3 linked regions of the Crateriforma conspicua genome follow. The protein of the gene in region 2 binds, or shares a complex with, the protein of the main gene of each other region. Links are inferred from orthologs where the notes say so. Each region holds a gene or a part of one and is shown on either strand. Other genes may lie near its edges. The genes, in order: rny, pnp and Mal65_RS11450.

What was found.
Region 1: pnp (region 2) and rny share a complex: the UniProt entries of both Bacillus subtilis proteins name them as parts of the possible RNA degradosome complex. The link is inferred for Crateriforma conspicua from one-to-one orthologs.
Region 3: pnp (region 2) and Mal65_RS11450 share a complex: the UniProt entries of both Bacillus subtilis proteins name them as parts of the possible RNA degradosome complex. The link is inferred for Crateriforma conspicua from one-to-one orthologs.

The regions. Positions count from the first base shown.
Region 1 is NZ_CP036319.1:3,645,957-3,649,013, forward strand. The notes cover bases 49-2,947. They hold rny (ribonuclease Y), read left to right. Parts: upstream 49-663; coding sequence 664-2,232; downstream 2,233-2,947. Other genes in these bases: tilS (tRNA lysidine(34) synthetase TilS), read right to left, coding at 49-343; Mal65_RS13595 (alpha/beta hydrolase), read left to right, coding at 2,384-2,947. Also shown: more of tilS, read right to left, coding at 1-48; more of Mal65_RS13595, read left to right, coding at 2,948-3,057. UniProt on the Bacillus subtilis protein: Endoribonuclease that initiates mRNA decay. Initiates the decay of all SAM-dependent riboswitches, such as yitJ riboswitch. Involved in processing of the gapA operon mRNA, it cleaves between cggR and gapA.
Region 2 is NZ_CP036319.1:6,953,674-6,956,791, forward strand. What follows is about bases 55-3,014. They hold pnp (polyribonucleotide nucleotidyltransferase), read left to right. Parts: upstream 55-382; coding sequence 383-2,647; downstream 2,648-3,014. Other genes in these bases: Mal65_RS25330 (serine/threonine-protein kinase), read right to left, coding at 2,753-3,014. In the rest of the region: rpsO (30S ribosomal protein S15), read left to right, coding at 1-26; more of Mal65_RS25330, read right to left, coding at 3,015-3,118. UniProt on the Bacillus subtilis protein: Involved in mRNA degradation. Catalyzes the phosphorolysis of single-stranded polyribonucleotides processively in the 3'- to 5'-direction. Necessary for competence development in Bacillus subtilis.
Region 3 is NZ_CP036319.1:3,020,097-3,023,145, reverse strand. Bases 48-2,938 are described here. They hold Mal65_RS11450 (6-phosphofructokinase), read left to right. Parts: upstream 48-867; coding sequence 868-2,010; downstream 2,011-2,938. Other genes in these bases: Mal65_RS11445 (BamB-related PQQ repeat family beta-propellar protein), read right to left, coding at 2,389-2,938; Mal65_RS11455 (alpha/beta hydrolase), read left to right, coding at 48-275. Outside these bases: more of Mal65_RS11455, read left to right, coding at 1-47; more of Mal65_RS11445, read right to left, coding at 2,939-3,049. UniProt on the Bacillus subtilis protein: Catalyzes the phosphorylation of D-fructose 6-phosphate to fructose 1,6-bisphosphate by ATP, the first committing step of glycolysis.

The sequences.
Region 1 (3,057 bases), 3.3 Mb from region 2 along the record:
CCATTCGTTGGTCGCGTAGGGTCGATTCGTCGGTCACACTTTCGCCTGGCCCCGCCGCGGTGGACCGCAGGGTCAGCCCCAACTTGTTCGCCAAGTCCGCAACAAATTCCGCGTCGCCCAGCGATGCGTCGCCGCGAAGACCGTGGTTGAAGTGTGCGACGACCAAAAAACCGGAACCGCCGGTCTGTCGCTGGATCGTGTGCAACGCCAACAGCAACGCAACGCTGTCGCCACCACCGCTGCAACCGACCACCACGCCCGTGTCGGTCCAACGCGAGGCCGGCCAACGCTGCCCGACGCCGGCCAACAGGCGGTCCCAGTGATTCTGTGGCGGGGGCGACATCGACGTTTCGTTCGGACGGCTGGACATATCGGAATCATGGCCACGGTCGCTGCGGGCGACAATCGCCGAGGCGACCGCGACGGTTGATGGTCACCCATACCGCCTGACCGGTTCATTCGCCGCACCGCAGATGCTTTTCCCGGCGCGGGTCGGCCTGGGCAGGGCGACGGTGATACCGCCGGTGGACAAATACCGCTACCATGGCAACTTTCAGCGAGCTGTCCTTAGGCGGCCGCTTTTGACATAGACAGGTCGCTACGGGCTCCGATTCCGGCAACGAGTTTCAACGTCCCTGACCTAGCAAGACGCGCGTTGGCGACATGACTGCCGAGACAGCTCAATTCATCCTTTACTGCCTGTTCTTTTTCTTCTTGGGCGTGGCCGCTGTGCTGGCGGTGGCCCAGCGGATGTACGCTCGATTCCAACAACGCTTGGAAACGCAGGCCAAAGAGATCAAGGAAGCCGCCAAGCGGGAAGCGGAAGTCGAACGAAACCGGATCATCGTCGACGCCAAAGAACAAGCGTTGCAGTTGCGCCGCGATGCCGAACAGGAACTGGCTGTTGAACGAAACCAGCAACACAAGCTGATCAGCAAGCTGGAACGCCGCGAAGAATTGTTGGTAACTCAGGAAGAAAGTCTGATCAAACAGCAACGCGGGCTGGAACACAGCCAAACGGTGCTGACCAAAAAAACGCGTGATCTGGATCAACAACGCGAACTGTTGCAACAACGCATCGACGAACAGACCAAGGTGCTGGAAAAGGCCAGCGGGCTTTCGCGGACCGAGGCGACGGATCAATTATTGGATTCGTTGCGTGATGAACTGCAAAGCGAAGTCGGTGCAACGCTTTTGAAACATCAAAAGATTTTGGAACAGCGAGTCGAACAACAGAGTCGCGAGATGTTGTTGACGGCAATCCAGCGTTTTGCATCAGCGCACACCGCCGAATCCACGACCAGCACCGTCGACGTCCCGACCGATGACATGAAAGGACGGATCATCGGTCGCGAAGGTCGAAACATCCGCGCGTTCGAGAAGAAGACCGGTGTGGATTTGATCATCGACGACACGCCCGGTGTGGTCATCGTCAGCGCGTTTGATCCGGTGCGTCGCGAGATCGCGCGGGCATCACTGGAAAAGCTGATCACCGACGGACGCATTCACCCGTCGAAAATCGAAGAAACGGTCGATGCGACGGAGAAGGAAATTGATTCCTTCATTGAACGCAAAGGCATCGAAGCGGCGGACGAAATCAACGTCAGTGGGCTGCATCAACGCGTGATCAAGATGCTGGGCCGATTGCATTTTCGGACAAGCTACAGCCAAAACGTTTTGCGGCACAGCGTTGAAGTCGCCTTTATCAGCGGGCTGCTTGCCGAAATGATCGGACTGGACGGCGACCTCGGACGCCGCGCCGGACTGCTGCACGACATCGGCAAGGCGGCGGACCACGAACTGGAAGGCGGCCACCCCAAAATCGGTGGCGATTTGTTGGCAAGGTCGGGTGAATGCGATGTCGTCGTCCATGCGGCTCGTGGTCACCACGATGAAATCGTGACCGAATATCCGTACACGATGCTGGTGGCGACCGCCGATGCCTGCAGCGCCAGTCGCCCCGGGGCTCGCCGTGAATCGCTGGAACGGTACGTCAAACGGATGGAAGAACTGGAAGCGATCGCCAAGCGGTTTGACGGCGTTCATCAGGCTTTCGCCATCAGTGCCGGTCGAGAGCTTCGTGTCTTGGTCAACAGCGAAAACACCGATGATCAACACGCCGCCGTGATCTGTCGCGAAATCGCGAAAGCTTTTGAACAGGAACTGACGTACCCGGGTGAAATCAAGGTCACCGTGGTGCGTGAATCCCACTTCATCGAAGTCGCCAAGTAAACGTCGGGGCGAATTCGCACGCTATCGGTCTTGCTCCCAGACCTATCACGTCGACCGAAAGGATGTGAAGCGGTGACCGTCGGTGGTTAGAATGGAAAACGTTCATTCGAACCGACCGAATCTTCTGGCGATTCCAATCATGATTTCAAGCTTGTCTTTGCAATTTTTGTCACGACGAACGGGCCTGTTGCTGTTGGCGGCCGCGTCTTTGATCGTCTGTCTGCCGTCCAGTGCGTCGGCCCAAGAAACACGTCCGGGGCGACAGCGTCGAACGACAAAACCGGCGGAACCAGAACCACGCACCGTGACCTTGACCACTCGCGACGGCGTGAAGTTGCGTGCGATCTATCTGGAGTCGACGAAGAAGAAACAAGCGATCCCGATTCTGTTGATTCATGAATGGGGTGGGCAAGCGAGTCCGTACTTGCCGATGGCCAAGTTTTATCAAAAGCAAGGCTTTGCGGTTTTGATTCCTGAGTATCGCGCTCACGGTGGCAGCCGGACTTATGTGGATCGCAGCGGCCGAGAAAGAGAGTTTGATCCTCAGCGAATGGGACGCTCCGACATGGAAGCGATCGTGTCGTCGGACTTGGAAGCCGCCAAGGGTTTCTTGAAGGACGAGAATAACGACGGCAAGCTGAACCTGAACGCTTTGGTGGTGATCGGCGTCGGCGAAGGTGCCATTTTTGGCGCGACCTGGACGCAACGCGACTGGGCCTTTCCCAGTGTCGGCCGCAAGAAACAGGGCCAGGACGTCAAAGCGGTGATCTATGTCAGCCCCAAGAAGACATTCAAAGGATTGGCGATCGACAAAGTGATTCGTGA
Region 2 (3,118 bases):
TTGGAAAACTGGGCATTCGTAAATAGCCCAAAAGGGCCGCGACCCGAGCGACGATGGCAACAGCCGCTTTTCAGTTCGCCCGAGTCGGGCGGCCCGGCTTCCACCTGTTTTCCATCATCTTTCGTTCGGGCGCCGGCTTTCTGACGCGGCGATGTGATAGGCTCGCGCCCGGCTTGACCGTCGGCTCGGAATGCCCCGCCTGATCTTGGGCAGCTTTCGGCACGACCTTCTTGCAGTCTCTGGCTGATCGAATTGCCGCCCCCCCGTCGCTTTTCGGGCTGGGGTGCCGCTGTCTTGACATTCGGCAACCCGTCGCGAATGCGGCTGTCCGGTCTGGGTGGAACCGGAATCTGTTGTCTGTTTGTATTAGAGAGAAGTAGAAGTGACTGTGAATAAAGTTCGCGTGGAGCGAAAGATCGGACGTCAAGTGTTGTCGTTCGAAACCGGCCAGTTGGCCAAGCAAGCCGCCGGCAGCGTGCTGGTGCAATACGGCGACACGACGGTGCTGGTCGCCGCCGCCAGTGGCCCGCCACGACCGGGAATTGATTTTTTCCCGCTGATGTGTGACTACCGCGAGCGATTGGCCGCGGCCGGTAAATTCCCCGGCGGATTCTTGAAACGCGAAGGTCGGCCGAGCACCAAGGAAACGCTGAGCGCTCGGCTGATGGACCGCCCGATTCGTCCGCTATGGCCCAACGGCTACAAGGACGAAGTCCAGGTGCAAGCCTTTGTTATCGCCAGCGATCTTCAAAACGACGGCGATGTGTTGGCCATGAACGGTGCCGGTGCCGCCCTGCACATCAGCCCCCTGCCCTTCAAGGGTCCGGTCGCCAGCGTCCGCGTCGGCAAAGTCGACGGCGAACTGATCGCATTCCCGACGCACGACGACCTGGTCGAAAGCGAGCTGGACATGATCGTCAGTGGTGACCGCGAAATGGTCGCCATGATCGAAGGCTTCGCCAACGAAATGCCCGAAGACCAGATGGTCGAAGCGATCCAGTTCGCCCACAAGGCGATCCGCGAAGTGATCGAGTTGCAGGAAGAGCTGTATGAAAAGGTCAATCCGCAAAAGATCGAATATGTCGAACCGGAAGACGACGGCCTGTTGCAACGTCTGACGGACGCCTATTACGACGAATTCAAGGCTGCCCAACAAACGTCCGGCAAGCTGGAACGTGCCGAAGCCGTTCGCGCACTGCGTGATCGTGCGATGGGCGAAGTGATCCCCGATCCCAGCGCAGAAGGCGCGATCGACGTCAATCGCTTCAAGTCCGTCTGGCATGACTTGGAAGAAAAGGTCGTCCGCGATCTGATCATCGCCGGCACCCGACCCGACGGACGTGACCGCGAAAGCCTGCGTCCGATCTACTGCGAAACCGACCTGTTGCCGCGAGTCCACGGTTCGGCTTTGTTCCAACGTGGCGAAACCCAGGCATTGATCACGATCGCACTGGGAACCGCCCGCGACGAACAGCGTGTCGACGGCTTGCAGGATGAGTACAGCAAGAAGTTCATGCTGGACTACAACTTCCCGTCCTTCTCGGTTGGTGAATGTCGCCCGATTCGTGGACCAGGACGTCGCGAGATCGGTCACGGTGCGTTGGCCGAACGAAGCGTTGCACCGGTGTTGCCCGGCGCCGACGATTTCCCCTACACGATTCGAGTGATCAGCGATATCACCGAGTCCAATGGGTCCAGCAGTATGGCCACCGTTTGCGGTGCGACGCTGGGCTTGATGGCTTCGGGTGTTCCGATCAGCAACCCGGTCGCCGGCATCAGCGTCGGCTTGGTCCAGGACAAGGACAACAAAGACAGCTGGGTCTTGTTGACCGACATCTTGGGCACCGAAGACCACTTCGGTGACATGGACTTCAAGATCGCTGGAACGCAAAACGGTATCACCGGTATCCAGTTGGACCTGAAGATCACCGGTATCAGCGAAGAAATCATTCGTGCGACGCTGAAGCAATCACGTCTGGCTCGCATCGAGATCTTGAAGAAGATGCTGACGACGATCCCGCGTCCGCGTCGTGAAATCGCCGCCACCGCGCCGCGTTTGCTGCGTACCAAGATTTCCCCCGACAAGATCGGTGCCCTGATCGGCCCCGGCGGAAAGAACATCCGCACGATCCAAGAAACGACCGGCAGCGTGATCGAAGTCGACGACGACGGTACCGTGTTGGTGGCCAGCAGCGACAAGCAAAGTGCCGAAGACGCGATGCGTCAGGTCGAAGCCTGCACCGCCACCGTTCAAATCGGCAAGATCTACGACGGAACGGTCAGCAGCATCAAGGAATTCGGCGCGTTTGTCGAAATCCTGCCCGGCCGCGATGGACTGGTTCACATCAGTGAAATGTCCAGCGGATTCGTCAGCAATATCGACAGCGTCATCGGCGTCGGTGACCCGATGAAGGTCTTGGTCATCGATGTCGACGAACACGACCGCGTCAAGCTGAGCCGTCGTCGCGCCCTGGAAGAACTGGGCGAGGAAGACGAATTGGCCGGTGCCTTTGAAAGCGAAGGCGGCGGGGATCGCGATCGTGGCGACCGTGACCGAGGCGATCGCGATGACGATCGCCCGCGTCGACGCCGCGGCAGCAGTGGTGGTAGTGGCGGCGGCGGTGGCCGTCGCAACCGTCGTTCGTAGCGGCCACAGGTTGTTGCCACTGCTCGGCGACCGCCGCATCATCCGGTCAACATCGAAAACCGGCAGATCGGCGGACTGGTTTACCGGCGGCCTCTGGTTTTTCGGCTAGGCCGCCCGATTCAATTGACGTTTGGCCGACGTCCTGAAACGTTCTCGATCGCCCTTTCCGCTCAGCGGATGGGCGATTTTTTTTAGGGCACGATGCATCGCCACGGCAGTGCGAAAACGCTTCGACGGCACCGGATCAATCGCCTTGCGAACCAGAGCCACAAAGTCGCGTGAAACGCCGCGCCGAAGCTTGTTGAACCCCGGCAACGGTGGTTGAAACGGGTACTCGGGCAATTCACCGGCAAGCATGCGATAGATGATCAGCCCCAGCGAAAACACGTCACTGTGATAGGCCGGCCGACCCATCGCCTGTTCCGGCGCGATGTAGCCCAACGTTCCCGATGCCGAATCGTCGTAACAGCC
Region 3 (3,049 bases), 3.9 Mb from region 2 along the record:
TTGCCGCCGGTATGTATCCGTTTTTGCCGGTCCGTTGGCTGATGAAAACACGCTTTGATTCGGTCGCACGCCTAAAGGAATTTGACGGCCCGATCCTACAGCTTCACGGCGACAAAGACGGCATCGTTCCGATCAAACACGCGCGTAACTTGGAATCGGAATTGACCAGCACGCGGCGGCAATTCATCGAAGTCAAAGATTGGAATCACAACGACCCCGTCGATGACAACTTGTTGCACCGGATCGCCCTTTGGATCCAAAGCACTCGTCAATAGTCGCGTCATCGCTAACAGCAACCCAATGCAGAATCATCGCGTCTTGAAAGACGCCACCTGATCATGCATTCAGCCGCTCGGATGCCGACACGCGTCCGGTACAGGCGGGGCGGACGCGTATCGGCAATCAAACCGGTGCCAAGGCAGGGGGGGAAAGAAGTTGGAACACGGTTTAAATCGAGCAGAAATTAACGAAACGACAATACCGCGATGATGAACACGACCAGGTTAGGGAGGGCAGTTGGTCGCGAGCGTCTCGGATGTGGGGAAGCAGGGGAAACCGATGCGGCATCGTCGTCCCGTCACAGTTATTCTTGGCGACGTTTTGCCACAGGTGTCACCAAATGGATTCAAAACTTGCGGTACCCCACAACAGCCATTCAGTGCTGCCGAATTTGACGATTACGCGGCCCAACTTCACCTACTGCAGGCCCGAGCGTACACCCAAATGGGCGAGCCCATCTTTTAACATCCTCAGAATCGTTAAAACTGTGCGCCGGTGCGTGGACGACCGCAGGCACGATAGCGTGATTCCAGTTCACAACACGAAACAGGAAACACCGAAACGTTCGATCGGTAAAGGTTTTTGAAAATGCAAAACGAACAGGTCAGTATTCATCGCCCTCGCATCGGCGTGTTGACCTCCGGCGGCGACTGCCCGGGGCTGAACGCGGTACTACGTGCGGTCGCCAAGACGGCGTATTGGCAGGGCTATGAAGTCTTCGGGTTCGAAGACGGTTTCGAGGGGCTGATCGATCCGATCCGCTATCGCAAGCTGACGCCACAGAACACTCAAGGCATCTTGACCATGGGTGGAACAATTCTGGGCAGCACCAATCGTGGTCGCTTTGCGGCCCGCGTCGGTGTTTCCGGCCGCGCCGAGATCGCTCCCGAATTGATCAAGAAAGTCAGTGCCACCTTTGACGAATTGAAACTGGAAGGCCTGATTTGTGTCGGCGGCGATGGATCGTTATCGACCGCATTGCAGTTTCATGAAGCCGGTTTGCCGGTCGTGGGCGTCCCCAAAACGATCGACAACGATTTGTCATCCACCGCGTACACGTTCGGCTTCAACAGTGCCGTGCTGTGTTGTGCCGATGCGTTGGACCGCTTGCATACGACGGCGGCCAGCCACCGACGCGTGTTGGTTATGGAAGTCATGGGACGCCACACCGGTTGGATTGCCTTGCACGGTGGCATCGCCGGTGGTGCGGACGTGATCCTGCTGCCCGAGATCCCTTGGGAATACGACAACATCCTGGCCAAGATCGACGAACGCAAACAATTGGGGAAAGAGTTCACTTTGGTGGTCGTTGCCGAAGGGGCCAATTTGCCGGACGGATCGATGGTCGCGTCGGGTGAAGCCAGTGGCAACCTACAGACACGACTCGGCGGCATCGGCCACGTGGTCACCGACGAACTTAGTCGGCGTATCAAACAGGAAGTCCGCTGTGTCGTCTTGGGACACCTGCAACGTGGCGGCGGCCCGACGACGTTTGATCGCGTCCTGGCGACGATGTTCGGGACTCACGCGGTTCGCTTGGTGTTACAGAAAAAATTCGGCCAGATGGTCAGCTTTGACCCGCCCGACATCGTCAGCGTTCCGATCGCCGATGCGGTGGATTCGATCCGCACCGTCGACCCTAACGGTTCGGCCGTCATGTCGGCTCGCGCGCTCGGGATCAATTTCGGGGACACGCCCGGATATCAAAACCCGTTCCCGATTCCCGAATAACGAATACCCAGCAACGAAGTCAGAACGCGATCGCGGTGCGGTCGGCGCATAAAAAAAGACGGCGAGTCAACGCGTTGGACACGTGGACTCGCCGCCTTCACCAAAAAACGCAAAGTTACTGTCGTTCACATCGTCACATCACCCACCGTGACGTTGCATCGACAGCCCCTTTCGGTTGCGAAGCGTCGGGTCCTCCACATGGTTGACCCTCGCCAGCAAGATAGTCATTCGGCCATGTGTACCGACTGTCGGGATCGTAACTTTCATCCAGCGTCGATTCTGTTGACGCTTCGTCGACCGGTACCGACTGTGACGATTGTGCGGACGAAACAAGTTTTTCTGTATGTTACAGCGATGACACCATGACATGCACTGGTTTCAGTTTGCATCCGCATCGAAGCACAAAAGTTGATCACCGGCGCGAATCAGCAATCGTCCATCTGCGATCGCCGGCGTCGCGCCCACGGGCAACCCCAACTCTTTGGTCGAAAGCACCGACATTTCCTGATCCGCCGACATCACCGTGGCGACACCGTCCAAACTGATCACCAACCAACGGTCACCGGCCAAGATCGGCGAAGCACCATAATTGCCACCCAAACGTTGTCGTTTTTGCGTCTTTCCCGTCTTGGCGTCGATACAACTGGCGATCCCACGATCGTCGACGGCAAACATCAAGCCGTTGGAAATCACCGATGTCGGAACATAAGGTGCGCCGCTGGTCACACGATAAACTTCCCTGGCTTTTGCGTCGGGTCCCAAATCGCTTGATCCGGGTGACGGCAGTTCGACCGCAACCAATTGATTCCCGCCACCACCGCTGCCGCAGGTACCGATCGCCAGATTGCCGAACAACAAGGGGGAACTGCAGCAACGTTTGTCAAAAACATCGCTGTCGAACAACAATCGTCCGTCGGACGGATCCAGCCCAAAGATGCCGTTGCCCGTGTTGGCAGCAACCAACATCGTCGGACGTCCGTTGTCGTCACGTACGATCGCCGGAACGCCATAACTGGTGCGTGTCGACGCAAGTTCGGTT